Regions from separate parts of the Rossellomorea sp. GQ25 genome, predicted to be linked through region 2. Evidence: riboswitches for the same ligand, from Rfam matches in the RefSeq annotation. Region 2 holds a riboswitch; the other holds the start of a gene.
What was found. Region 2 has a riboswitch for cobalamin ahead of AC6CIB_RS20815 (cobalamin adenosyltransferase family protein). Riboswitches for the same ligand answer to the same signal wherever they lie in the genome.
Positions count from the first base shown of each region.

Region 1: it holds a riboswitch for cobalamin, as region 2 does, so the genes downstream of both, AC6CIB_RS06170 (acyl-CoA thioesterase) here and AC6CIB_RS20815 (cobalamin adenosyltransferase family protein) in region 2, are expected to answer to the same signal.

Region 1 covers NZ_JCAXEQ010000002.1:74,345-77,763, forward strand. Annotated here, with positions in the region: gene AC6CIB_RS06160 (flotillin family protein) at 1-468, opposite strand, end outside; gene AC6CIB_RS06165 (hypothetical protein) at 647-835, opposite strand; cobalamin riboswitch at 1,095-1,284, shown strand; gene AC6CIB_RS06170 (acyl-CoA thioesterase) at 1,432-1,905, shown strand; gene AC6CIB_RS06175 (helix-turn-helix domain-containing protein) at 2,221-3,419, shown strand, end outside.
Region 2 covers NZ_JCAXEQ010000009.1:5,674-9,092, reverse strand. Annotated here, with positions in the region: gene AC6CIB_RS20825 (copper homeostasis protein CutC) at 1-60, opposite strand, end outside; gene AC6CIB_RS20820 (ABC transporter substrate-binding protein) at 190-1,128, opposite strand; gene AC6CIB_RS20815 (cobalamin adenosyltransferase family protein) at 1,149-1,670, opposite strand; cobalamin riboswitch at 1,837-2,023, opposite strand; gene AC6CIB_RS20810 (hypothetical protein) at 2,799-3,131, shown strand; gene AC6CIB_RS20805 (DUF2584 domain-containing protein) at 3,171-3,413, opposite strand.

The sequences.
Region 1 (3,419 bases), on a different contig from region 2:
ACGAAGATTACTTCCCAGTACCTCGATGATTTCATCTTCAATTTCTTTTTGATCCTTACCAAGGAACTGCTCAGCATAGTTCGCAATCCCATTTAATGTGTCTGCCACCTTCACCATCGCCACTGCGTCCGCAACGATTGGTACTCCGCCATTTGTGTATACTCTCGGTGTCGATAGCTTTAACTGGAAGGATGTAAGATTAACAGGTGTGGAAGTTTGGAAACGTCTTAATCTGTACCCTCCACCCCTGATGATTTTCATGGAACGTCCTTCCTGGTCGGTGAAAATATTTGTTTCCTTCTCAGGATCCCCCAGTTTAGGTCCTGTAATGATCAGTGCCTGGTTGGATCTGGCTGTACGATAACGAAACCTCATCCAGAAATAATAGGCAATTCCTGCAATAGCAGCAATAACCAGAACAGGAATCAAGAACATAAAAAATCCGATAATACTTAATGATTCTAGCATTCTGACAACCCCTCTCAACATTTTCTATAAATCAGTCGAGCAACTGATTTAATATTTAATAAAATTGCTAGCTGCAATACTATCTACGGAAGAGTGATAGAAAAGTTTCAATAATTTAGGTGAATCTCCTAATTTTATATAAAAAAGCTCGAACCTTTAAAAAGTTCGAGCTTTCATACTATAAAAACCAGCCGTGTATCGCCCCTAACAGGGTAAATATGATGAGATGATCTCCAATCGCGATAAGGAAGAAAGAACAGGACAGTACGGAACCGATTAAATATGATATGAACGTAATTTGTGTGATTGGAAGCTGCGGGTCGTAAATGAGCATATGCGCTGCATTTTCCAAGCGCGTTCTTTTCACATAACCTGCTGGTGTTTCACCAATCAGCCCTTTAAACATCCGCTGAAAGTGATAAGGGGGAATAGGTTGATACTTTGGCTAATTGTTCTAAGAATAAATCTTCGCTTAGATGTTGATCGATATACTCTACTACTTTACCAATTTGTCTTGTGGCATTTTTCAGATCTCACTACCTTTTTGAAAAGCACTTGTTTATAAATTTTACCCTAATCATTCTCCTCACTCACTAAGGGTTATGATAAAATAAATGCGTTCACAATTTAATCATTGCTCATTGGTGAAGATGATTTAAGTTCATTTTCTTAAAAGGGAAGTTGGTGAAAGTCCAACGCGGTCCCGCCACTGTAAGGCTGAGAATTCGTATGGATCCACTGTTTCGAATTGAAATGGGAAGGAATGCGAAATCGTTGACGCTGAGCCAGGAGACCTGCCAAATGGGAAGAACACAGAAGTTCCTACGGGAGATAGGAGGGTGTTGCGCTAATTGAGCCACATGAGGAATCACATGATTCTGGACGTTCGCTTGAAATAGCCGCATCTTCTTTTTAAAAGGAGATGCTTTTTTTATTTCGGAAATTAAACTGGGAGATGAGAAAATGGAACAAGCTTATTCGGTAGAACGTTCACGAACCATACAAACAAAATTGGTGCTGCCACCGGACACCAATCATATGCAAACGATCTTCGGAGGAAAAGTCCTTTCCTATATTGATGAAATTGCGGCACTATCAGCAATGAAGCACTCCAGCTCAGTCGTCGTTACGGCATCGATTGACTCCGTCGACTTTTTGTCGTCTGCAACAGTCGGTGATGCGTTAAGCCTCGAGGCATACGTCACTTCTACAGGCAGAACATCAATGGAGGTTTATGTAAAGGTGTTTTCTACGAATCTCGTAACGAGTGTCAAAACCCTGACGACTGAATCATTCCTGACGATGGTCGCCGTTGATGAAAATGGAAAACCAAAGCCGGTGCCAAAGGTCATTCCAAAGACAGAAGAAGAATCGAGGCTTTTCAAAACGGCTCCTTTAAGAAAAGAGCATAGAAAAAATCGTGCGCTTATTTTGTAAACAGTCGCTGATTGCTGACTATCCTAAAAACAAAAACACTCAGAGCTTATCTAGGCTTTGAGTGTTTAAAAGGGCTAGTCTATTGGATCCTAATTGGAATGAAAACGGGGTTGGTTATATAGCGGGAAGTCATTCAGGATTCCCCTCCTCTGGTGAAAGAAGTACAGGATGAACTTCAGGAAGAAAAGAGAAAAACACTATAGAGATGCTATTTGGATGTTATTGCCTTCAGACCTCCGTCTTGTTCTAAACCTATAGAATACCGAGAAAATTTTCCCTATAATGAATAATAAAATAGTTCATTTGGGGTGTAGTATGATTGAAGGTAAATTAATTAAGTTTCATCGCGAAGATTCGGGTTTGACTCAAGAGCAGCTTGCACAGGGGATATGCTCCCCCACGCATCTAAGTAAAATTGAAAGAGGAATCACAGAGTATTCCAGTGAAATTACTGATTTACTTGCAAGAAAGCTTGGAATCAATATGGATGTTGAACGTTCTCGCTATCATTCCTTACAGGTTAAGTTATCAGAATGGAACGATGCGATTATTATGATTCGAACCAATGAAATCCATCAATTAAAAGGGGAAATTGAAAAAGAACCTTTACGGTTTCTATCAGACTTCATTGTTCAATACAATCTTTTCCTGGCAAGGTATTATCTATTTTTGAATAAACATGGAAAAGCAAAAGAAATAATGGACATGTTCGAACATAAAAACTACTCTCTTTCTCCTTTTGAACAAAATTTATTGTTGCATGTCAAGGGAATCTATCATCATTCAACAAGGCAGTTTAACTCTTGCATTAAAGTATTAAAACAGATTGACGATGAATATCCGAACTCCGAATATTATTTTCATTTGGCATTAGCGTATCATTCCATTCATTCAAACACCTTTGCCTATTATTATGGGCAAAGAGCTTTGCATTTTTTCCAAAAAACATTAAATATCCTGAGGGTTATCGATTCTGAAACCTTAATTTTAATCCAATTGAATGCCAAAGAACCCTTTGATATGGAAGAAACCAAACAACAGTATGATAAGCTCCTCAGAGTCTGTGAATCCGTTAATTCCAAGGAAAGGGAACATAAGATCCATAACAATCTTGGATTCGAATATTTTAGGAGAAAACGATATTCTGAATCAAAAGAATCCTATGAAAAAGCATTAAAACTTATTAATGAGGAAACCCCTGCGTCACATTATTTGGTAACACTTAGCGGCTATATACTTGCTTGTATGAAAGGAAATTTACTTACTTCCGAAGAGCTCAATCATTTAGCGACAAAAGGACTAAAAATGGCAACTCAGCATCAGGATCCCACTTACGTATTCTTTGAGATTTACTTACTCACCCTAAAGGGAAATGAAAAAGAACTTTATGAGTATATTGAAAATACAGCTCTCCCCCATTTCAAAAAAACGGGAAGTCAATTGATGTATCAGCATTATGAAAGACAACTATTTTTATATTATGTTAAAACCGGGCAAACAGAAAAGGGTTTCCG
Region 2 (3,419 bases):
GGATGTTTCTGCCACTTTTGCATCTTCCTCATTCAAAACAATGACTTCCAGTTTGCTCATGTTGATTTCTCCTATCGTGATGTTGTTACGTTTACTTTATCATAATGGTCCGAAAATTGTAGAACTTGAGATGAAAAAGACAATGATTCCACATACAAATCACTGTCTTCTCCAATCTAACATCCTACTTTATTCAGAAAACAAGTCCGGATACACCGTTTCAGCCGTTAGCTCAACCGCTTCACCGATACGTGGTCCCGGTCTTGACATAATATCTGAATCCAGGAAATGGACTTGATCATTTTTCACTGCCTTTACATCTTTCCAGCTTTCCCGGGACTTGATTTCAGCTGTCGGCTCGTCGACGTACCCCACTGTAGTTAAAATCATATTAGGATTACGTTTAATGATTTCTTCTTCTCCTACCTTCACCCAGCCTTTTTGGTCTCCAAAGATATTCTCGACCCCGGCCGTTTCCAGTATTTCTTGCTGAAACGTTTCTGCTCCTGCTGTATAGATATCAGGGGAGGGACTGATTTCAAAATATACTTGTTCTTTTTCCTTTAGTGTACTTACTTTTTCTTTCACATCTGAAATCTCTTCCTTGATGCCATCTACCAATTCGTTCCCCTTCTTCTCTACTCCCATTACGGTTGCAATTTGTTTAATATCCCCATAAACATCTTCAAAGGTTTGGGCAGATTGAATAACGAATACCTTTAATCCCGCCTCTTCAAGCTGCTTCACCCCGGCATCATCTCCAGTGGTATATGCAATGACAGCATCTGGCTTTAGTGCAATGACTTCTTCCGCATTGACCGTCATGGAATCCGATACTCTTTTAATCTCTTTCGCTTCTTCAGGATAGTTGTCGAATTCAGTTGCCCCGACTACCTTATCTCCAGCTCCTATTGCAAAAAGAATCTCTGTGTTACTCGGCTGTAAGGAAATAACGGTTTCTGGCACTTTCTCAAAGCTAATCTCTTCTCCCCTGTCATCGGTCACAGAATAAGACTCATTTTTAGACTTGACTTCCTTTGTGGATGTTACTTCTTCCCCATTGCTGCACCCTGCGAAAACAACCAGGATGATTGATAGCAGTAGACTATTTAACCATGATTTTTTCATATTTCATCTTCCCCGCTTCTCTAAATTTTATCTATATACGATTTACTTACAAAAGGAATTTCTTCAATCCCTTCACATTTATTCACATACACGGCCATCACAAACAGGACATTTGCCAGTAAATGAGCGTATTTAAATAAAATGTTCTCCACTTTCATCTCAGTACTGACTTTATGTAAGGCACGGACGGACTTTTTGGCTTCACTGCGGCAAGTATGAAGCGTACATGCCGCTGTACAGCCCTGTGGAAGGACAAAGGTTTGGATGCGTTCCTCGACTTCCAACCTATAACGATCGTACATTTGGCTCAATTTATTCAAGTCCTCTTCCTTGATGGCTGTCATTCCCCGCACCGAGCCATTGAGATGGTACACCATCTCAGCCAAATATAGTAAATCGTCGTGCACTTTCGGTAAGTGCTCCGTCAATGATGACGCGAGTCCGATTTTAGTCGACAGTGAATCGGTCCGAATCTCGAAATCTACGGTTGAAACTGATTCACGCATATAGGGATAACATAAGTAGCGGAAATCCTTTGCCATATGTAAGTTCCTCCTTTCTGAATGATGTTCGTGAAGCACCTATCGTATTTCCCGGGAGGTTAATTAAACACAAAAAAACCACCCAAGAATATTGGCCGGCAGTTGTCATCCATATGAAATAAGAGATGCTAAAAAGCCGCACCATACCCCTAACTTCCGAAGAGCATAATACGATGGAAAATAGGCAGGTATCCTGGCTCGTGCGTCAGCCTACTCTAAGAACCTTCCCATCTGAATGATCAAATAGTGGTTTTCTTCTTATTTCGTCAGCACTTACAGTTGCGGAAACAGCTTCGGACTCACACCGATTTCCCTTTATGCTAAAGATCAGCACCTAATTTCTGAGTGGGTTTATTCACTTAAGGAACATTATACCACTTTATTTAAATTAAATATGATTTAGTTTCTCATAAAAAGTTTTTTTAAAATGGCTCTTATCGTAAAGTTTGTTGCTATTTTAAAGAAGATAGTAGTAGTTGATTTCCGCTACAGGATGCTCGCTTTCCGAGGGGCGGGCGGTGAGCCTCCTCGGCTTCGCCTGTGGGGTCTCACCTGTCTAGCTCCGGTGCTTAGGGGCTCGAGGTCATAAGCCAACTCTGCCAAAAGGCAAAGAGCGCCTTTCCGACAGACTCGTCTTATGCTTGTCGCCCCTTGGCAAAGCCCCTCCGCTTTTAGTACTGTCCCGCCGCTTCTCCCGCAGGAGTCGAGCACCTGCAGCGAGAATCAACTTTCTCAGCAGGGATTTTTTTATAAAATCTAAATAAAACCAACAAACTTTTTGAAAACATTCTCTTCTAAAGAGAGCATTAGACTATTTCCTCCCGTGTACTAGAAATTCTGTTTTCTTTAGATTGTTTTTTGTCACCTTTAAGCTTTGTCACAAATTTTTTTATAGATGGTAAGGGGAACTGCGTAGACTCCGGCGGATTTCGGGCGTGCCGAGACCCGTTCGGCTAAGCGAGGAGGCTCGGCCGTACTCTAGCTGCAAGCGGAGCAGTTCCCCTCACCATCTAGCACACACTGGTTGACTGAGCCCCTGGCAGATTTCATATTATAAAAAAACAAACATGTTGACGTACAAGCTTGAATATCTTTTGAGTATGTGAAGAAATGATAAGGAGGGAAACCATGAAGCGAATGATTGTTTTGCTATTATGCGTATTCTTGTTAAGTGCATGCGGAGACAAAGAACCTGCATCCTATGAATTATGTGGATACGGGGATATGATGGTGGTGAACAAGAAGGAATATGTGAAGGTCTCTGTAGAGAAGAAGCTGGTCCTGAATGAAAAGCTTGGGGCTATTAAAGAAAAGATCGATAGTGAATATCACCCCGTGGATGATTTTACGGCCAATACACTGAAAAAAGGGACACCCATTTATAGCGTGAAAGATCACAGCAACTATCTAATCGCCCAGACTGAGGATAATCGCTATATTTTATATGAGGAAATCGAATAAAAGGAGGGCTGTAAGCGGATGTTTACAGCCCTCCTTTATTTAGTTCGTGGAATTCAAGGAAATCAATCGATATAGAATCGTCGTTTTCTCATCCGTCCACTCCATCTTTTCGATCCTGCAGTAACCACTGGGATCACTGTATTTCGTTTTTCTTACATCTATCGGAATATGCATAGGATAAAGGCGATATCCATCCTTTTGGAGTTCGAACAGATTCTCTTCTTTCCTCACTTCTTTTCCTTTTGTCACGATCATCGTATTTAATTCTAAGCCCATGCCCATTTCGCT